Regions from separate parts of the Vibrio iocasae genome, predicted to be linked through region 1. Evidence: predicted binding sites of a transcription regulator. Region 1 holds the regulator's gene; each other region holds the start of a gene.

Region 1 (7,423 bases):
TCACGCTGCTGGCTTGAATCCAATACCTGCACCGACCAACTATCTCGCTCAAAAGGAAATCAAGCAAGCCTGGACAAAATACACACCTAGCGCCAGATACCTTGAGCAGAGCGAAAGATACTGGCATGAAAAACTCGGATTAATCTGGCAGGATATTCGCGATAACCTAATCTCCACTGAAGAGCTAGAATTACAAAGTTTTGGAAAAACCGAGTAAATCGCAAGTGTATACAAACTAATAAGGCCGGCATAATTAGCCGGCCTTATTATTTTGAATGATTTTCTATTTTGAACTGCTTTCCGAAAATATTAGTCACCTGCGAACATATAGCCTTCACCATGCACAGTGACAAATATTTGAGGGTTCTTTGGATCATATTCCATTTTCGCTCGCATACGTCGAATAAGAACATCAATTGTTCGGTCGTTTGGAGCGTCAACTCTGTGACTTATCATGTTGATGATTCTTTCACGACTTAATACTGTATTCGGATAAGAAGAAAGAGCCACAAGCAGCTCATATTCGGCTTTCGTCAATTTAACCGGCTCACCATCACGAGTTAGTGCTCTTCTCTGAATATCAAACGTCCAGTCACCGAAATAGATAACATTTCCATCATCTTCATCAGAATCGTTATTTCCACCGCCTGTACGTACAAGAGAAATACGCCACAATAAGTTTTTGACACGAACCAGCAATTCTCTGAGTTCAAATGGTTTTGTAACGTAATCATCCGCCCCCATTTCCAGACCAACAATTTTATCTATGCTGTCTGTTCTGCCTGTGACTAAAATAATTCCGATATCTGATTGGCTGCGTAGTTCACGAGTTAACATCAAGCCGTCTTCACCTGGTAAATTAATGTCTAACATCACCAGATCAATATTCTCTTCAGCTAGAATCTCTCTCATCTGCTCGCCACTCTCCGCTTCGCTTACTGAATATCCTTCACTCTGAAAATACCCAACCAGCTTGCTTCGTGTAACAACATCATCTTCAACTACTAATACGTGACTACTCATGTCTACCACTTCACTCTGCCGAAAATTTCGATCAACAATTTTATCAATATGCCGACCGTATTTTATTCATAACTTTTCATAATTCTAGCGAATAATAGGAATTCTGCCCAAAAGTTCGGAATTTATTGACCCAACGCAACTCTCTGACTTGCGGTTAATTTTCCTTAATAAACTGTCATTTTTTTTCATTTCAATAGTTAGTTTTATTAATATTTTTTGTTTACACTTATAGGAAATAACTATGTCTCAGGAACCCTGCAATGGAAGAAACAAAAGCATTTAACGAAAAGCGCGCTGAAATTTACTGGTGGCTTTCAAGCCTGTTCGCTAAAGAGCTGACAGAACAAGAACTCGAAGCTTACCAATCTACCGAAATCCGATCTTTTCTGACCGGGCTAGGTGAAAACGAAGCACTTAAAGAATCGATTGATAAAGTTGTCGATGCTTTAAACCGACTACAAACACGTGAAGATGCCCAGCTAGAATTGGCTGCGGATTTCTGCGAGCTGTTTTTAACATCAGATAAAAATGCCGCACTGCCCTATGCTTCTATGTATATTGGAGAGTCAGGATTACTTAATGATAAACCGGCTCAGGAAATGGCTGCTCTGATGGAAGAAAAAGGCATCGCCATCAAAGAAGGCTTGAATGAACCAGCCGATCATATAGCGCTAGAGCTGGATTTCCTGGGCAACATGATTATTCGCTCTAACGAGTTAGAAAAACTTGAGCATATTGAAGAGGCCTTATTGGACCAGAAAGCATTTATCGAAAAATATATGCTAAGTTGGTTCCCTCAATTTAAAGATAAGTGCGTTCAACATGATGATTTCGGTTTCTATGCAGGTATCGCGGCTCTTCTTGTAGACTTCTGTCAGCTAGATTGCTCTTACCTTGCTGGTGAGTAAATAATAATATTTGTGACAACGCCCTATATAAGGGCGTTGTTTCTGTTTGCATTTACGTCTAAAATCAGGCCGCAATCGATAAAATTATGAATATTTCTGTAAACCGCTTTTTCAAGCGGTTTTTTGTGTTTTATCACAAACAGAGAAACTGCTGATAAACTTATTTATAGTAGAAGAAAAAACAGCAGTTCAGATAGGACAAATATATGGCCACTATTAAAGATGTCGCACGCTTAGCCGGTGTTTCAACCACAACAGTATCTCATGTTATTAATAAGACTCGCTTTGTTGCTGAAGCTACTCAAGAAAGAGTAATGGAGGCGGTAAAAGAGTTAAATTACGCCCCAAGTGCTGTGGCCCGAAGTCTGAAATGCAATACAACCCGAACAGTAGGTATGTTGGTGACACAGTCAACAAACCCGTTTCTGGCAGAAGTCATCGACGGCTTCGAGAGTTACTGTTACAGGCAGGGTTACACACTCATCCTGTGTAACACAGGCGGTATCTATGAAAAGCAACGAGACTACGTTCGATTCCTTGCAGAAAAGCGTGTAGACGGCATCTTTGTACTTTGCTCTGATTTGACAACTGAGCTACAGGAAATGCTGGAGAGCCATACTGACATCCCTAAAGTGATCATGGACTGGGGTGATTGGGAAAATCAGTCAGATAAAATCATTGATAACTCTGAAGAAGGTGGGTATCTGGCGACCAAATACTTACTTGAACGTGGGCACGAAAAAATCTTCTGCCTGTCAGGACACCTGGACAAAACACTTTGTATTGAACGTATCGAAGGCTACAAACGCGCACTACAAGAGTTCGATATCGAGTTCAATCAAGAGAATATTCTTGAAGGTAACTTTGAGTGTGACATGGCCGTTGAAGCTGCGGATAGAATTCTTGAGCTCGATGAAAAACCAACAGCTGTATTCTGCTTCAATGACATCATGGCTCTAGGCCTGATGAGCCGTCTACAGGAGAAAGGAATGCGAATCCCTGAAGACATCTCTGTTATTGGATATGACAATATTGACCTAGCAGCTTATTTCTCGCCACCATTGACCACTGTTCACCAGCCAAAACGACGTGTTGGTAAAACAGCGTTCGAAATTCTGCTGGAAAGAATCAAAAACAAAGAGCACGAACGTCGCGTTTTTGAGATGCACCCGGAAATCATCTCACGTAAGAGCGTTAAAGAGCTAAACTAGTCTGATAAACTATTAAAGCTTGCGGCTACTAACTACTATTGAGTGGTTAGTAGTACACAATCATTTGTATATCATACGGCATAAGATTTGGAACCAATATCACACCGGATAATTTAATCCGTGATCTTTATCCAAATCACGCCTATATTTATAACGTCACGACCAGGGCAAACCATTCGAAAGAATGGGACGCAAAGCCACCGGCCTTAATCTGAAGAGGTATCGTATTGATATTTCTATACTCAGAATGGCAGCGGGGCTGCCGAAGGCAAATTAGCAACGTAGAGCAGATACTTTACGAGTTTCTGACAACAGATCACACAGATTTGCTAATTTCTCGGTATCAAATTGGTTGAAGCAATTTTTAACCCGAGACAGACGCAATGGATAAACCAGTACTAAAAGACTCATTGAAACTTTTCGAGCAATTTGGCCAAGTCAAATCTCGGTCTATGTTCGGTGGGTTTGGCATTTTCGTAGACGAAGCAATGTTTGCTCTCGTCGTTAATGACTCTCTTCATATTCGTTCTAGCGACTCCACTATCGAAGAGTTTAAATCATCCGGTTATGAACCTTACGTTTATAAAAAACGTGGGTTCCCTGTGGTTACCAAGTACTTCGCACTACCTGACAACATTTGGGAAAACACGGACGATATTCTTACTCTCGCAAAACACGCTCTAGAGCTAGCTAAAGAAGAAAAAGCGGTTCAGGCAGAAGAGAAACCGACTCGCCTTAAAGATCTACCTAACCTTAGGCTTGGTACAGAACGCATGCTTAAGAAAGCAGGTATCGCTTCTGTTTCAGACCTGAAGCAAGCAGGTTCTGTAGGCGCTTACAAAGCGATTAAAGAGACCAACTCCGGAGTTAGCCTGGAACTGCTGTGGGCTCTCGAAGGCGCACTAAACGGCACTCACTGGTCGGTGATATCGAAGGAACGACGCGAAGAGTTAATAAAACGACTCGACTAAGCTTTATCAAGATATTTCAATTAAAAACCGCTTTGAATCTCATAGCGGTTTTTTTGTATTTAAAATTCTTTGTGAAGTGTGAAATTATTTTCTTACTGAGCCTGTCTTATACTGTAACTACATGACTATCGGATATTTTAATATGAACAAAAAGCTGATTATCGGAATTCTGCTTGTTGCTACTATCGTGATTCTTGCGACGCAATTTGGACAGTATCTGACATTAGAAAATGCGAAAGCACAACAAGCTGCGTTAACCAGCACAATTAACGATAACAAACTGGTTTCTGCTCTAATCTACTTCTTTGCCTATGTGCTCATTACAGCTTTCTCCATTCCGGGAGCTGCTGTGGTTACCTTACTTGGTGCTGCCCTATTTGGTTTTTCTCTAAGTCTCTTGTTAGTTTCATTTGCTAGCTCGATAGGCGCGACGCTGGCATTCCTAAGTAGCCGTTACCTTTTACGTGACTGGGTACAAAGTAAATTTGGTTCAAAACTCAATGCGATTAACCAGGGCGTTGAAAAGGATGGTGCGTTTTACCTTTTCTCATTGAGATTAATCCCTGTGTTTCCGTTTTTCCTTATAAACTTACTTATGGGTCTGACACCAATATCAACTCTGAGATTCTATCTGGTAAGTCAGCTAGGCATGCTTCCAGGAACCATGGTTTACCTGAACGCAGGTACGCAATTAGCAACAATTGATAGCCTGTCGGGTATCGTGTCGCCTAATGTTCTGCTCTCATTTGCTCTATTAGGTTTGTTCCCTATTATCGCGAAGTGGGTAATGGGAAAAATAAAACCAGCCAAACAACCACAAAACAGTTAGTGGCCGATGAAAATATATAGCGCTAAGAACCCTACAGAAGCTCACATTGTCAGTGAGCTTCTGAAAAGTGAAAACATACCTGCTGAAGTACGCGGAGAAGGCATATTTGGGTTAAAAGGAGAGCTGCCTTTAACCGATGACACTGACCCCTACGTTTGGATTTCCGATACTTCACAAGCAGATGAAGCACATGAAATTGTTAACTCTTTTAAGCAACAATCTTTGAATACAGATACAGAATGGAGCTGCCAACAATGTGGCGAAAAGAATGAAGGACAGTTTGGAGCTTGTTGGCAATGTGGCCAGGAAGCCCCTTAACTCATTAAACACGTCATAGTTAGTGACTAACTGCTTTAATAAACTCTATAGACTTTTGATTAAACTCATCTGGGCGCTCAACGTTACATACATGTCCGCAGTCTGGGATCTCACATAGATAGCTTTGACGATGTGCCTTAATCATCTCTTTGACCGGCTGAATAAACATATAATCCTTTTCACCCATCAGATAGAGGGTTGGAATAGGAAGCTCTCTGTCTTTAAAGTAGCGCATCAGAGGATTCACATCTGCGGCCATCACAAACCAGCGTTTAAACTCTTTCTGGCAAAGCTTCTTAGCTTCTCTGACAAACAGGTGCCGCGATTCCCTTTGGCTCCGCTGTGGCATTACAATGTATGCAAAAAGTTTATACAGCCACATGTAAGGCACTATATGCTTACTAAAGTGCCCTAGCTTAACCAGAACCTGAGAACGTGCGTTTAAGCGCGTTACAGCCCCACCAAGGACCATCGAGCTTACTCTGTCGGTCGACAGTTCCGCAATATTTCTAACAATAATGGTTCCCAGAGACATTCCCACAAAATGGGCAGATTGAATTTTCAGATGATCAAGCACCTTAAGGACATCAACTGTTACTTCTTTAAAAGTGTATCTGCTAGAGATGATATCTTTTATAAATTCTGAGGAGCGGCCATGTCCACGCAAATCAACTAGCAGTAGATTAAAGTGTTCTTTGTAGGCTTTTATCTGTTTAAACCAGATCGAGGAACTACCACCAGCGCCATGCACAAAAACGACCCACTCCTTGCTGGTGGGATGAATATACGTTTTGTGAAAAAGCAAAGTCTCTGACATGTTCTCTTTTACTGTAATGTTTTTTTATCCACAGGGGCTGTGAGCTTACCACAACTATAGCTGGTATACGGCATTCTATATAATAAATACTACAAAGATTAGCGTACGGTTCAATAATTTAATGCATTCAACTTGGTACATTTTCGATATCAAGTTTGCGTAGTTCGGTACATTTCGACATATTTTTCAGCAGAGCACTTCCAGCTAAAGTCTTGTTCCATAGCACGTTTTTGCACTCTGAGCATCTCATCCCTACTCTGGTAATAGTAAATAACAGCCCGTTGCAGTTTCATCAGTAAATCTTTTGCGATTGGGTAGTGAAAGCTAAATCCGGTCGCTCGATCCGGGTGGACATCGATATCGATAACCGTATCTTTTAAACCGCCCACCTCTCTGACAATAGGTAAGGTGCCATAAGCCATACTATATATTTGACTGAGCCCACAAGCTTCGTATTCTGACGGCATCAGGAAGAAGTCAGAGCCAGCCTCAACAATATGGGCTAACCGATTACTATAAGCCTCAACAAAACAGAACTTTTCATTGTGATGACGCTCTACGTCTCTCAGGCTCTGCGCAATGTTGGAATCTCCGGTACCCAGTATGATAAGGCGCACATCGTTGGCAAGAAAATGCTCGAGTATCGGTAGGATATAGCCAAAGCCTTTTTGATGGCTAAGTCGACAAACCATACCAAAGACAGGACCATCATTCTCTTTCAATCCCGCTTCTTCTAACAGTAACTTGCGAGCAGCATGCTTACCTTTTTGCATGCTATCGGTATCATTTGAATAAGTTAAAGGCAGATAGCTATCTGTTCTTGGGTTCCATTCACTGTAATCACATCCATTTAGTATGCCTGAAAGATCGTCGGCCCTTTTGTTGAACTCCTCTGCCAATCCATGGGAACCTAAATGTGTCCTGAGCTCCAAAGCATAGTTCGGACTAACCGCATTGATTTTGTCAGCGTAAACAAGTCCGGCTTTGAGCATTCCAACATGTGTTGGGCTGACTAAGGCCTTTTCTCCTTCGCACTTTAATTCGGGTATGACTTCTAACTCTTTAAGAGGAAATACACCCTGAAATATTGCATTGTGAACGGTCAAAACGCTTTTTACGTGGCTCAACTCATGATGATTTTTATATCGGGACTTGAGAAGGAACGGAATCAAACCTGTATGCCAGTCGTTTGCATGTACAATGTCTGGAGTGATACCCAGTTTAGGTATGGCATCTAGCACTGCTGCAGAGAAAAATGCGAATCGCTCTCCATTATCGGTATATGCAATATTGTTTTCTGCGTACAGCTCGTCTCTGTCATAGTATTGAGGAGCTTCAATGAGATA
Region 2 (7,423 bases), 590 kb from region 1:
CCTGTATTAGGCGCTTTGGTTGCGACTGTCGCTGTGTTTTTACCTGGATTTTTGCTTCTTCTCGGTGTTCTGAAAAACTGGGAAAGACTGGCAGGTAAACCAAGAGTTGCGGGTGCTATAAATGGCGTTAACGCTTCTGTCGTTGGGCTTTTGTTGGCTGCTCTGTACCAGCCAGTATTTAGTAGTGCTGTGAGTTCACCTGTGGATATCGCTATTGTTATTGCAGGGTTCTACCTTCACAAGAAGCTTAATCTTTCCGTTCTATGGACAATTTTGTTCTTTGTTGTGATTGGCGCTGTCATTTAGATTGGTTAACCCACAAAATAAAACCCTCACAAGTTGCTTGTGAGGGTTGATTCGTTCGGTAGAGTGAACTTATTTAGTCAATCAAAGCGTATTCTTCTTTAAGAACCTTAATGATTTCAGCTTTAGGGTTGTCACTTAGAACGATTTTCTTACCCGTGATTTTCTCGGCAATACCGATATAGGTATCAGAAACCATCTGCATCGCATCAAGTGGCAGTTCGTTATCACGTGCTAGTGCACTTCTTTCGTCCATACGATCTTTGTTAAGAAGGATATCTGGGTCAGGGAAGTGATTAAGCAGGAACTGACGGAAGCCTTCTTTTGAATTCTCTACGATATTGCCAGCATCATACTCTGACTTATCCCAGATACGTGAAGAGTCTGGTGTACCCACCTCATCCATATAGATGAGCTTTTCATTGCCTTTTGAATCGGTAACATAGCCAAACTCAAATTTGGTATCAACAAAGATCTGATCAATGTCCGTCAGTGCTTTGCTGATCACACCAAAACCTTCTTTTAACAACTTCTCATACTGAGGAATATCTTCAGCTTTTGAAAAGTTAAAGGCTTCGAAGTTCTCTTCGATGTTTTTACGTGAAATGTTTACATCATCAGCCTCAGGAACACCCTGTATACCCTTAAGAATACCTTTTGTTGATGGGGTGATTAGAAGTTCTGGTAGTTGTTTGTCTTTTTCCAGCCCTTCAGGAAGCTGAATGCCACAAAACTCACGCTCGCCTTTTTCATAAGCACGCCACATTGAACCGGTAATATAACCGCGACAGATCGCTTCAATCATCACGGGTTTTGCTTTTTGTACAATCCAAACAAATGGGTGAGGAATATCGAGAATATGGCTGTCAGCCAGGCCACTGTCTTTAAAAAGTTGGAACCAATGGTTTGAGATAGCGTTGAGTGCAGCACCTTTCCCAGGAATACCTTTCAATCCATTCTCACCACGCCAGATACAATCAAATGCAGAAATACGATCACTGATAACCATAATGGCAAGTGGAGCATCGTCTGCAACATCATAGCCTTTGTCTTTAATCAATCGCTTGCTGTCTTCTTCAGTCAGCCAGTATACAGAGCGTACTTTGCCGCTATGAACAGGCTTATCTGTGCGAATTGGAAGGTCATCATTTACTGCTAGAACTTGATCGGCGAGATTCATCGAAAGATTCCTATTATTAATCCGAAAATAGGGTATAGCTAAAGGAAAATCCTTCAGCGTCAATTGAATGAGCGCATCATACCAGAACTACGACAACCTTCCAGAGAAAAAGCAAACGTTTGCCTTTTTGGTGTTCTATTGGTTTGGGAAATAGAAAATGGGATTAACAAATAAAGAAAAGGCTACAGGAAAGTCTGTAGCCAAACAAAAAGGCATGAGATAAAAATGTGAATTTAGTGTATCGAGGATGCAGATAAGAAAAATACCTCACATCCATATTCAGCTGCGCAGTCTAAAATCTTCGACTTCGCCTGATGAGATAGATGACAACTTGCCACTACAGCGCTAGCAGTACGAGCCTGAATTGCCTTGAGCACAATCTCTTCTTCGCTGAAGTTCATAGAAGGTTTCATATGAATGATATTGTTGCAGTTAATACCATGTCCGGAAAGATCAGACTGCACTGGGCGAGGGCAGTTAGCAGTAAACAAAATCCATAAACGCTTGTGTGAAAGCGCAGCTAATTGCTGATACATATCGGTATTAACCGTAGGTAGAGCAGAGTTGTTACCCATCATTGGGCGGTCAATATAGGTGTGTAGCTGAGAATAGTTGTTTACTTGAAGCATAATACTGTTTTCCTGTACATACTGTATAAGTAAACAGTAGTGTATATTCACACAGTTTGCAACTATAAAAACGACTGTATTTTGGTCAATGTGATGTTGATCTATTCAGGAAAGGCAAATAGCAGACATAAAAAAGAGCCGCGATATGCGGCTCTCTATCCAATCCGTTGGAGTACAGCTTGCTTGACTATGCTTCCGTAGCGTGTTTTCTCAAAGCGAGTTCGTCTATGTTGAATAGGTTCACATCGAACTTGGCCAGATCCTGACAATCTTCACAAGAGTGGTGGAATCGACCATCAACGTAGTCATGACGAATCAGTAAGCTTTGTTTTTTACACCAGTCGCAAGAGCCCTCGGTTTTAAACATACATTCTCCTTCAGATGTAGCTGCACTTAAGAGCGCTATTATTAGCGCGCGTATTATGACACAAATTCAAGGAAAATGTTAAGTAAATGTTAATCTATTTTCGGCTTTTGTAGCCCGCTACAATTTTAACGGCTGCATTGAGACGTTTCATTTCATCTTCACTGCCCCCTGCGTCTGGGTGATAGATTCGGCTTAACTTTTTGTAACGCAGTTTTATTGATTTTTCGTCGGGAACACGATTTGGGTTGAAGCCAAGTAACGAACAGGCGAGGTTGTATGACTGATCTTTGCTTTGAAGTTGGCTATGCCGTTGCAGCTTTGTCAGTTGCTCATGGGCTTTGTTCAGGTGAGTCTGGAGTGAACGTATTTTCCTTCTGTTCTCAGAAAGCTGATGTTCATATGTACCGAGTTTGCTCTCTTTTTTCTGTCTGAAGAAGCGACGTACAGTTATCACCAGAATGAATAACGCGATGGCTGAAATGAAAATCAGCACTTCATAAGGGATCTTATTATTTATGTTGGCAACGGATTTGTTGTTTTGGTTGTTCTGGTTTGATAGTGCTTCGTCGGCCGCTTGATCGAGAATGGCTATAGAGGAAACTTGCTTCTCCCTAATTCGATTAAATTGAGCCTCAAGTACTCGCGAGTATCCTTCTTCTGCTTCTGGAATACCCTTTTCATTACCGAGCTCAAACCAGTTTTCGGCAAAAATCAGGTTATCAATTGGTTTATTAGCGTGGTCTTCAAATAGCTTGCCTATTTCCGCTATGGCTTCTTTGTTACCATTCTGAATCGAGTTCAGGTACCAAAAGTGGGCTTGTTTTAACTTGTTCTCGCCATAGTAAGCTCTTCCGAGCTCTAACTGAGCGGCAGGGTTGCCTGCGTTAGCATCTTCAATGAGTTCTTCTGAAGGCGCCGCCGTTGTATTCGAGCACGCAATGAGTAGAAGTAGTGTGAAAGTGGAACGATATCTTTTGGTTACAGCTTCCATGCGTATCATTCTATTTTCCTTTTACTGCGCTACTTAAGCATTTTAGGGGCTTGTGTCCCGTCGACAGGGCGGTTAACAGAGACTCTTCTACCTTTTTTTAGACCAACTTCGTAGTCTTCGGTGATGTTTTTCATCGCTTCTTTTAACTGTTGTTTAAAGGTTTCTCTGTCTATGTTTTGAAACTCACGATCAATATAGCTGTTAATCTTATTTTGTGAGTCATCGTCTGGTGTAATCACCGGAAGTTTTTCCAGTGCGCCTTCTACCCAGCCGGAGACAAAGGAGTTAACTCGGCGGGTGACTTCCACTGAACTGGTACCGGAGCCAGCAAAGCTATTTCGAAACTGGCCCGTATGCTCGTTCATTTCGCGATAGATGATGTCGAAAGCAAAAGCAGCAAAGATAGCTCTGTCCGCTTCTCCAATAAATTCGACTCTTTTTAATCCCTTATGATTAAGCAACACAGCCTCAACACCAAACTTAGTGTTAATACCACGAATGATTCTAAGGATAGTTGAGCTAATCGAAGTAGGGAGAAGATGAGTCGACTGTGTTTTGCCCATCTTAATAAACTCAATATCGTCTTTGTCTAAACCATATTTGAGCATTAGGCGGTGTGCCATTTTTATAGCCTGAGCCGCTTCGTTTACGTTAGCGGAATTACCTAGCTCCAGACACTTAGCAATTTTCTTAAGGGCTTTCTTTTTATCCATCGAACTTACTGAATTTTGACTCTTTCTTATGAAAAGTCGACCATTTTACCGATTTTAGCGGGGGAGATAAAGAAGTAACCAAAGTTACTGAGACAACAAACAAAGAAAGCTCTTCAAATGGAAGAGCTTTCATTTCAATTTTGATAGCTACCTGTTACCTCAGACTATATGCCAAGCTCATCCAGAAGGTCATCGGCTGCTTCGTCAGCAAGTTGTGCCTGAGTACTTTGAGCTGAGTTGGCTCGATTTCTTTCTGCTTCCAGGATTGAATCAGGAGATACATCTTCTTCAACGTCAAAATCTTCTAACTGGATAAACTCAGTTTTATCCATGGCTAATTCCAAATAGAAAATGTTGTTGTTTGCTGTAGAGAAGGTCACACGTCTTGCTTGTGGGCGATCTAAGTTGGTATCAACGGAAAGCAGTACCTGTTTGTTAATGGCCAGCATCTTCGGCTGGTTTTGAGTGATGTTAGTTTTAAGTTCTTTTCGGATCTTACTAGTGAAATCCCCAACCAATTGGTTCATCAACTCGCCCAGCACGTCAGCTACATCATCAGATGTGTGTAGAATTGCCAGCTCTTCTTCAGGCATCCCCATGTTTTTCATATATGTATGGTAAAGCTCTAAAGCGGCTTGAGAAGTAAAGTTAATCACAACCAAACCAGAGAAACCGCCATCAAATAGAACAAAGCAACCCAAATCTGGTTTTAAGCAGGTTTTATTAATTTTCTGCACCATGGCTGAATAAGAAACATTGGTACCAGTGGCAGAACTGAGAACGTCAGATACGGAATGGCAAAGTTTTAACAGAATATCTTCAGTTGTTACTACAGTATTTTTCTTCATAAGTTCTCGCAAGGAAAAGCGGGTGATATTCATGTCAGTATGGATAAAAAAGACTAGTACGTCATGTGATTTCATTCGGCTTTTCTGTTTTGTTCGCAATTCAAATGTTGTAAAGTGACGTGAATCAAAAATTACAAAAAATCAGACAGTTCAATTAAGAACTAAGATTCAAACACTAAGACCCGAATAGAGTGGAATTATATATATCGGGGCAGGAAGCGAGATGTTACCAAGATTAGCAAGTCAGACGGACGTCGATCCCGTCGTATTAAAATACCTTGAAGAACTTCAACAAGCTGGTTTTACTGGCGATATCGAAACACAATACTCAAGTCGATTAGCGGTTGCGACCGACAACAGTGTATACCAACAGTTGCCTCAAGCGGTTGTTCACCCAAGAACGACGGAAGATGTGGTCCTGATTGGTAAAACGGGCAACAAGCCTGATTACGACCGAGTTACTTTCTCTCCCCGAGGTGGTGGTACTGGTACTAATGGTCAGTCTCTGACCAAAGGGATTATCGTTGATCTGTCTCGCCATATGAACAAGGTGCTGGAGATCAATACCAAAGAAGGCTGGGTTCGTGTTCAGACTGGCATTGTTAAAGATCAGCTCAATGATGCGATTCGTCCTCATGGCTTTTTCTTCTCACCTGAGCTTTCAACCAGTAACCGAGCAACACTTGGTGGCATGATCAATACGGATGCTTCGGGTCAGGGCTCTCTGGTTTACGGTAAAACATCCGATCATATCCTTTCTTTGCAAGCCGTTTTTGTCGATGGTTCTTTGTATGAAACAGACGACAGCTATGGGTTGCCTACCGAAGGTGAGTTTGCCCACGAAGCGTATCAGGTGACGAAAGGTGTCTGTACAGACAAGCGAACTCAGATTGTAGATAAGTTTCCACCTTTAAATCGTTTCTTAACGGGTTATGACCTAAAAAATGCGCTATCTGATAAAGGTGAGTTTGATCTGACTCGAGTTCTGTGTGGCTCTGAGGGCTCTCTTGCCTTTATAACTGAAGCTAAGCTGAATCTTACACCAATTCCAAGAGTTCGTACTCTGGTAAATGTAAAGTATGACAGCTTCGATTCTGCGCTGAGAACGGCTCCTTTTCTTGTTAAAGCGAATGCGCTTTCTGTTGAAACCATTGATTCAAAGGTTTTGAACCTGGCAAAACAGGATATCGTCTGGCATTCGGTGAAAGAGTTGCTGACTGATGTGCCGGATAAAGAGATGTTGGGCATTAACATTGTTGAGTTCGCTGGACAGGATGAATCAGAAGTCGCCCAGAACGTTCAGGCTTTGGCAGACCAACTAGACAAGATGGTTGCTACCAACGAAGCAGGTATTATCGGTTATCAGATATGTGACGATCTGGCGAGTATTGGCCGAATTTACGGCATGCGTAAAAAGGCAGTTGGTCTTCTAGGGGCCGCGAAAGGTAGAGCCAAGCCAGTAGCGTTTGCGGAAGATACCTGTGTACCACCTGAAAATCTCGCTGATTTTATTGTTGAGTTCCGGGAGTTGCTTGATAGTAAAGAGCTGCAATACGGGATGTTCGGTCATGTTGATACGGGGGTATTACATGTTCGCCCGGCACTGGATCTTTGCGACCCGCATCAGGAAGAACTGATGCAGGAGATATCAGACAGAGTCGTTGCTTTGGTTGCCAAGTATGGTGGCTTGATGTGGGGAGAGCACGGAAAAGGGTATCGATCTGAATATGGTCCCGAGTTTTTTGGAGAAGAGCTGTTCACTGAGCTAAGACGCGTGAAAGCAGCCTTTGACCCTCGTAACAAGATGAACCCAGGCAAGATCTGTACACCCTTGGAAAGCACCGAAGAGCTGGTGAAAGTCAATGGTATAAAACGCGCGTTCTTTGACAGACAAATTGATGTTGAAGTGCGCGACAGTTTTAAACTGGCGATGGAGTGTAATGGTAACGGTCTTTGTTTTAACTATGACACCAGTTCACCAATGTGTCCTTCCATGAAGGTGACTGCAGATCGTCGCCACTCTCCAAAGGGAAGAGCGGGATTGGTCCGTGAATGGCTACGTCAGTTAACAGAGCAGGGTATTGATGTTCTGGATCTGGAAAAGCAGACGCTGGAGAAAACCCCGACGGTTAAAGTTCTGATTGACCGCGTCCGTAATAGTGTGAACAAACGTCACGAGTACGACTTCTCTCATGAAGTTTATGAAGCGATGAATGGCTGTCTGGCGTGTAAGGCGTGTGGTACTCAGTGTCCGATCAAAGTGGATGTGCCAAGCTTCCGTTCGCGCTTCCTGAACATTTACTACTCTCGTTACCAAAGACCAGCAAAAGATTATCTAGTCGCAAATATTGAGACAATGCTTCCATTGATGGCTCGCATACCAAAGGTGGTA
Region 3 (7,423 bases), 1.6 Mb from region 1:
ATGCCCCTGGATGAAGTAAGTTCGATCTCTGTTAGTTGAAGAGGGTACTGGGCGAACTCCGATTCATCACTCATTTCTTCTATGAGTTCGGCCTCTCTGACTGATCCGGCAACCTCTGCACTGAATGAATGACGTAACATCAACTCATCACCACCCAACCCTGCTGCACTTAGCTGAAATTCTGTTATCCCTTGTACAGTTATCGGGAATTTATACCAATGGGAGGCAAACTCTAAAGGAATCCCATCCGCTGCAACTTCAAGCCTCCAGGGCTGACTTAAAGTATTGAGGTCGTAGGTGCCTGTCGCCTCAACTAAGCCATTTTCCAGAGGGATAAACGCTTCATCGAGTGACCAGATACCCTTGTTACTGGTTGTTCTTATAAACATCTGATTTGAAACAAGCTCTTCAAAGCTGGCACTATTTGCACTGATATCCAGCTTCCCTTTCCATAGCCCCCAACGTCCGCTTTGGATAACCGACAGGTCATCGCCTTCGATGTTGAGGCCACTGACTTGCCACTTATGTTTACCTGTTAGTTGGATAAATTGGCTATGTTTCACTTCCAGCTTATTGATGTTCAGAGTTTTGAGCCTAGAAAGTGCGTCAGTAATAAACTTGGTTTCATTGGCCTGTTCAGGAATCCACTTTAACCTGTTTATGGTTAACAGGTCTAAATCCATGCTCTCCGGTGTCAGCACACCTTTGGTATTAATACTGCCTTGCTGAAACTCAGTATTGAACTCCTCTACTTTTATTTGATTAGAGTAGAGATAAACCTGAAATGCAGGTTCTACAAAGTTTTGCTCTCCTACAGAAAAGCTGTCTGCATCGAGTGATGCGTACGCTTTATCCTGTTGCCAGACATTGAGCTTGAGATTTACGTTTTCCAACGACAGGTCAAAATTACTTATTGATAAATCTTGAGTTTCTATTGAGCTTTTTAAGATGTCTAAGCTGTTTATATGGTTTACATGAGCACGGACATCCCCTAAGCCTAGACGGTTCAATTCTTTCCAATCTTCTGCGCTGAGTCTTAATCCATCAATGGTGAAGTTAACAAGTGACCAACCGGAATCATATTGTTCCGCCTGACCAGAAAATTGGCCATCTCGCCAGTCAAAGGATAAACCGTAAATGGTGCTATTGCCTGGCTTGTAATCCGCATCGATTAAAACAGAGTCTAGTGCTTCTCCCCGCCAGTAGAGCTGTTCGGCAGAAAACTGAATCGAGCCATATGGCAAAGGGAGTTTACTCTCTTCAAATTTAGGATCTTTAATCTGAAGGTTAATATCTCGACCGACGATCTCTCCATTGGAGTAATCCAGATTCTTGATAGCCAGTTGTTTGAGGGTAACGGTCAGGTTATTCAGTAGTTTAGGAACACCATGCTGAAGGCTAATGCCATCTATAAGAATACTGTCTATTGTCGGAGAGGTACTGAAAAGAGAAGAAGGTGTTATCCATACATCCAGTTTGCTTACGGAGATTGGTTCTTCTTGTAATCCTTCGATATCAACACCAGAAAGCGAAACGTGATTAGGGAAGTTAAACTGAGCATCATAAACGGTGACTGGTAATGACAGTTGTTGTGAGATTCTGTTCACAACGGCACTTGCGTATTGACCCTGCAAAGCCCAATACAATGCACCCACAGCCAGGGTGATGATGAGCAGTATCGAAGCAGTGGTGATTACAAAAGTCCGTTTCATTTATTGGAGCCCGTTTAATCTGTTGTCTACAGAGTGACGCAAAAAAGTTCTGGATTCAATAAAAAAGCCCCTCAAATGAGGGACTTGAATAACAATTGACTATGTATCAGTGATTAGTCTAACTGAGGACCAGCTGCTACAAGTGCTGCACCTTCTGCATTATCAGTGTACTTCTCGAAGTTCTTGATAAAGCGACCAGCTAGATCTTCTGCTTTGCTTTCCCACTGTAGAGGATCTACATAAGTATCACGAGGGTCCAGAATTGCAGGGTCAACACCTGGAAGTGCTAGTGGAACTTCAAGGTTGAACACAGGAACTTGCTTAGTTTCTGCTTCATCGATAGAGCCATCAAGGATTGCATCGATGATACCGCGAGTATCTTGAATTGAGATACGCTTACCAGAACCATTCCAACCAGTGTTAACAAGGTATGCTTCTGCACCAGCAGCTTCCATACGTTTAACCAGAACTTCTGCGTACTTAGTTGGGTGCAGGGTCAGGAATGCAGCACCGAAACAAGCTGAGAATGTAGGTACAGGTTCTGTAATACCACGCTCAGTACCAGCTAGCTTCGCTGTAAATCCAGACAGGAAGTGGTACTTAGTCTGCTCTGCAGTTAGCTTAGCGACTGGAGGTAGAACACCGAATGCATCTGCAGTCAGGAAGATAACTTTCTGAGCGTGACCTGCTTTCGACACTGGCTTAACAATGTTGTCGATATGGTAGATTGGGTAAGATACGCGAGAGTTCTCAGTCTTCGATGCATCATCAAAGTCGATAGAACCATCGTTACGTACTACAACGTTTTCTAACAGTGCATCGCGACGGATTGCATTGTAGATGTCTGGCTCAGCTTCTTTAGAAAGACGAATCGTCTTAGCGTAACAGCCACCTTCATAGTTGAAGATACCATCATCATCCCAGCCGTGTTCGTCATCACCGATTAGCTGACGTTTTGGATCGGTTGATAGTGTTGTTTTACCAGTACCAGATAGACCGAAGAAGATAGCTACGTCACCCTCCTCACCAACGTTTGCAGAACAGTGCATAGATGCGATGCCTTTCAGAGGAAGGAAGTAGTTCATCATCGCGAACATACCTTTCTTCATCTCACCACCGTACCAAGTACCACCGATAAGCTGCATTTTCTCTGTTAGGTTGAACACAGTATAAACTTCAGAGTTCATGCCATGTTTTTCCCAATCTGGGTTTTCAGTTTTCGCAGCGTTCATAACTACGAAATCAGGTTCAAATGTTTTTAGTTCTTCTTCAGTTGGGCGAAGGAACATGTTCTTAACGAAGTGTACCTGCCACGCTACTTCAGTAATGAAACGAATCTTAATACGAGTATCTTCGTTTGCACCACAGAAGCAGTCCAGTACAAACAAACGTTTGCCTGAAAGCTGGTTAGTAGTTAGAACTTTTAAGTCGTCCCACGTTTCCTTGCTTATTGCCTTGTTATCGTTCTTCGCTTTTTCTGATGTCCACCACATGTTTTCTTCAGTAGTTTCATCTCTAACGATGAACTTATCTTTTGGTGAACGACCAGTAAAGATACCAGTGTCAACGGCAACAGCGCCTAGCTCAGTAACGATGCCTCTCTCAAAACCTTCGAGATCGTCTCGTGTTTCCTCTTCGAACAACATTTCGTAACTTGGATTGCGAACAATCTCTTTAACGTCAGTTAGTCCGTACTGGGTTAGGTCTAGTTGTGCAGCCTTAGTATGTTCCATAACGGTCATAGGTGCTCCTTATTGAGATTTTTGTAGGGATTTTGTAAAAATTTGTTTTTATGTCTGTTGACCATGCTAGCAACGTGAAAGCTAGAAAACAGGGAGACAAGTCAAAAAATACTCAAGAATAAAATGCTGTTTCTGTCTTTGGTTCACACTTTTTAGCGATTGGATTGCCACCAAAGTATAGGTTTGCGTTAGATCAAAAAATATTCAAAAAACTTTCGAGTTCGAGCATTTTGTTTTCGTTTGTGCGGTGTGGGGATTTTGTTTGAAGAGTGAAATATAAAATAAAAGCCAGTAAAAACTGGCTCTTACGTGGTGTTTCGATAATGTTCGTTTTGGTGGGTTTTAAACGATATTAATGCACAACATGATTGTCTTTGTCTGAACCCATAAACAGCTCGGATACCTGATTCTCGTCGAACGTGTATTGCGTGCCGCAATAATCGCAATGTAAAGAAATTGTACCTTCTTTTGTTAAGATGTCATAAACTTCCTCTTTTTCAATGCTCAAAATTGCACCAGCGCTCCTTTCGCGAGAGCAACCACAGTAAAACTCAACGTTTTGTGGCGTAAATAGTTGTACTGTTTCCTGGTTATACAATCGATAAAGCAGATCATTTGCTTCAAGAGAAAATAGTTCTTCGTTTTTAATTGTGCTGGTTAATTGCTCAAGGTGTTCGAAGTCTTCAGGTTTACCTGTACCATCTGGAACAACCTGCAATAGCATCCCAGCAGCGTGTGGTTTTCCGTCATGTTCACCAAGACGAATCCAGATGCGGGTTTTTAATTGCTCTGAACGGATAAAGTAGTTCTCCAAGACTTCAGACAAAGTATCGCCTTCTAGCCCTACCACACCCTGATAACGTTCACCTTTACTAGGAGTAATAGTCATCACCAAGTGACCTTTACCCATCAGTGTATGCAGGTCTGCATCATCATCGATATCGCCTTCCCAGCGCGCAACACCTCTTACTTTCTGATTGTGGTCACCATTAATTACAGCAAGTGACACAGGGCCATCTCCTTGCAACTGAAGAGTAATCGAACCTTCAAACTTAAGAGTTGCTGTTAAAAGAGTGGTTGCAACTAATAGCTCACCGAGCAGGTTTTGTACCGGCTGCGGATATTCCTTGCTGGAAATAATTTGTTGGTATGTCTCGTCCAGTTGAACCAACTCGCCACGTACTGATAGGTTTTCAAATAAGTAGCGGTTTAACACATTGTTTGCCATTGCAGGAAACTCCAGCTTTTATTGATGTTTAAATTTAATAAGATCGCGGCGTTGCTTTTTATCTGGCCTGCGATCCGGGCTTGGGCTGTGAAAAGCGTTCATTTTACGCTTCATGCTATTTTCTTCACGCCTTGCGATACTGTCTTCAGTTTCGCGATAAAGCGTTTGTGCTTCAGGAGCACCGCGTCTTTTATCGGAAATCTTTTCGATGACGACAGTCTTTTCTTCATTACCTTGTCGAAGCTTTATCTGAGCTCCGAGTTCAACAATCTTGCTTGGTTTTGTTCTTTGATCATTATAATGGACTTTGCCACCATCGATCATATTTCGAGCAATTGAACGTGTTCGGTAAAACCGTGCAGCCCAGAGCCACTTATCCAGCCTTACTGCTTCTGATGTAACACTCATATTAATTACTTATGTTTTTGCTATTTCTTGGAACTAAAAATGGTGATATAAGTCCACCTTTTCAAGGGTGATCAAATAATGAGCCTAAAATCACCCTATTGCTAAGCGTGTATGTTACTTTTATGCGTTGCATATAAATCTGTATGACTAAATATCAAGGTTACAACTCATGTCGTTATCGCTGAGTTCTGCAGGGAAGGTAGGTAACTTTATTTCTCTTATTCTGCAAGGACTTATGAATTCCCAGGTTAAAATAAGCCTATTGATTACCGCTGTGTTTATCTCTCTTTCTGCCTGGATTGTCGGAGAGCTCATTTGGTATGGCTTAGATAAGCAGTCAGTGAGTGAATGGAACGCTAGTAATGTGGCTCTCGCTGAACAGGAAAATGCTTCCCTGGATACAAGAGAGCTAAAGAGTGCGAACTTGTTTGGTTCCTACTCTGAGAAGGCTGAGGTGGTAAAACCGGTCGAAGTCGTGAAAGATGCACCGAAAACAAAGCTGAATCTTACTTTGGTAGGCGTTGTTGCCAGCTCTAACCAGGGCAATAGCCTTGCTGTCATTGCCAATAGAGGTGTTCAGTCTACCTACGGCATAAATGAAGACATAGAAGGTACGCGAGCAAAACTCAAGGCTGTTTTTGTTGATCGCGTCATTATTGATAATGCAGGCCGAGATGAGACCTTGATGTTGCAGGGTATCGATTACAAGAAGTTATCGACATCCCAAACAACAACGAGCAGTAGCCCGAACGTCAGAACATCAGGTAACAATCCAACCAACGCCTTGGAGGCGATCAAACGAGAGATTACTCAAGACCCACAACGATTACTTCAATACATCCAGTTGTCTCAAATGCGAGGAAAAGATGGGAAGTTGATTGGTTATCGGGTAAGACCGGGAAAAAACAAAGCGCTGTTTGATAGTGTAGGACTAAAAAGTGGTGATATTGCTACACATATTAATGGTGAAGATTTAGCAGATTCAGCCACCATGGGTAGAATCTGGACATCTCTTTCTGAATTAACTGAGCTGAGCCTGACGGTAGACCGAAAAGGCCAGACGGAAGAGATATATATTCAATTTTAGGAGTTTTGTGTGAAAAGGTGGTTGAGCAAAAGCGCTTGGCTATTGATGGGTAGCCTAATGTGCGCACCGTCGATAGCAAATGAGTTCAGTGCTAGCTTTAAGGGTACGGATATCCAGGAGTTCATCAATATTGTTGGGCGAAATCTGGAAAAAACCATCATCGTGGATCCGGCTGTACGAGGTAAAATTGACGTACGCAGCTATGATGTACTGAATGAAGAGCAGTACTATCACTTCTTTTTAAACGTACTTGAAGTTTATGGTTTCGCTGTTGTTGAAATGGAGAACAATGTTCTTAAGGTCATCAAAGCGAAAGATGCAAAAACATCTGCTGTTCCAGTTGTCGATAGCAGCAGAAATGTTGCTGGTGACGCTGTTGTCACGCGTGTTGTTGCTGTACGTAATGTCTCTGTTCGTGAGTTATCCCCTCTTTTAAGACAGCTAAACGATAATGCTGGTGCAGGTAACGTTGTTCATTATGATCCGGCAAATATTATTTTAATTACCGGGCGTGCAGCGGTTGTTAACAGACTGGCTGAAATCATTGAGAAAGTTGATCGCGCTGGTGATAAAGAAATTGAAGTTGTTGATTTACGCAATGCTTCTGCATCCGAGATGGTGCGTATTGTCGAAGCGCTGAACAAAACAACAGATACTAAGAACACTCCAGCGTTTCTTCAGCCTAAACTCGTTGCTGATGACAGGACGAACTCTGTGTTGATCTCTGGTGACCCTACCGTCAGAAAGCGTCTGCGTAAGTTGATACAACAGCTTGATGTAGAGATGGCAACCAAAGGTAATAACCGGGTTGTTTATCTGAAGTACGCCAAAGCAGAAGACATGGTCGATGTACTGAAAGGCGTCTCTGAGAACATTCAGAAAGAGAAGCAGGGAGCTGCTAAGCAAACTTCAACTAAAAATAGTGAAGTGATGATATCTGCACACCCCGATACCAACTCACTGGTTATTTCTGCTCAGCCGGATGTGATGAATGCACTGCAAGATGTTATAGCTCAGCTCGATATACGTCGTGCACAAGTTTTGATTGAAGCGCTGATTGTAGAAATGACAGAAGGCGATGGCGCCAACTTTGGTGTTCAGTGGGGCTCTCTTGAGTCAGGCTCAGTGATCCAGTACGGAAATACCGGAAGTCCTATTGGCAAGGTTATGGTTGGCCTTGAAGAGGCGAAAGACACCAGTAAAACCACAGCGGTATATGACAGCGATGGTAAGTTTCTTCGTAACG

Evidence for each region. Region 1 encodes PurR, which represses purine synthesis genes. Its sites were predicted from a motif close to TNANGNAAACGTTTNCNTNA; they were not measured.
Region 2: SNR28_RS17120 (phosphoribosylaminoimidazolesuccinocarboxamide synthase) is a predicted target of PurR. The motif match lies at 1,591-1,610, and genes of this name have one in related genera.
Region 3: pckA (phosphoenolpyruvate carboxykinase (ATP)) is a predicted target of PurR. The motif match lies at 3,626-3,645, and genes of this name have one in related genera.

Annotation. Positions count from the first base shown of each region.
Region 1 is NZ_CP145311.1:2,183,539-2,190,961, forward strand. It holds gene elyC (envelope biogenesis factor ElyC) at 1-217, shown strand, start outside; gene torR (two-component system response regulator TorR) at 310-1,023, opposite strand; gene torD (molecular chaperone TorD) at 1,284-1,931, shown strand; gene purR (HTH-type transcriptional repressor PurR) at 2,138-3,142, shown strand; cyclic di-GMP riboswitch class I at 3,299-3,409, shown strand; gene SNR28_RS19655 (TfoX/Sxy family DNA transformation protein) at 3,526-4,113, shown strand; gene SNR28_RS19660 (TVP38/TMEM64 family protein) at 4,256-4,942, shown strand; gene SNR28_RS19665 (DUF2007 domain-containing protein) at 4,949-5,260, shown strand; gene SNR28_RS19670 (alpha/beta fold hydrolase) at 5,280-6,077, opposite strand; gene glgA (glycogen synthase GlgA) at 6,227-7,423, opposite strand, start outside.
Region 2 is NZ_CP145311.1:1,595,913-1,603,335, forward strand. It holds gene chrA (chromate efflux transporter) at 1-306, shown strand, start outside; gene SNR28_RS17120 (phosphoribosylaminoimidazolesuccinocarboxamide synthase) at 380-1,483, opposite strand; gene SNR28_RS17125 (hypothetical protein) at 1,717-2,112, opposite strand; gene SNR28_RS17130 (hypothetical protein) at 2,300-2,479, opposite strand; gene SNR28_RS17135 (hypothetical protein) at 2,574-3,479, opposite strand; gene SNR28_RS17140 (DUF2786 domain-containing protein) at 3,500-4,183, opposite strand; gene SNR28_RS17145 (DUF3334 family protein) at 4,348-5,031, opposite strand; gene SNR28_RS17150 (FAD-binding and (Fe-S)-binding domain-containing protein) at 5,255-7,423, shown strand, end outside.
Region 3 is NZ_CP145311.1:96,947-104,369, forward strand. It holds gene SNR28_RS09925 (AsmA family protein) at 1-1,712, opposite strand, end outside; gene pckA (phosphoenolpyruvate carboxykinase (ATP)) at 1,826-3,454, opposite strand; gene hslO (Hsp33 family molecular chaperone HslO) at 3,807-4,682, opposite strand; gene hslR (ribosome-associated heat shock protein Hsp15) at 4,701-5,090, opposite strand; gene gspC (type II secretion system protein GspC) at 5,260-6,177, shown strand; gene gspD (type II secretion system secretin GspD) at 6,187-7,423, shown strand, end outside.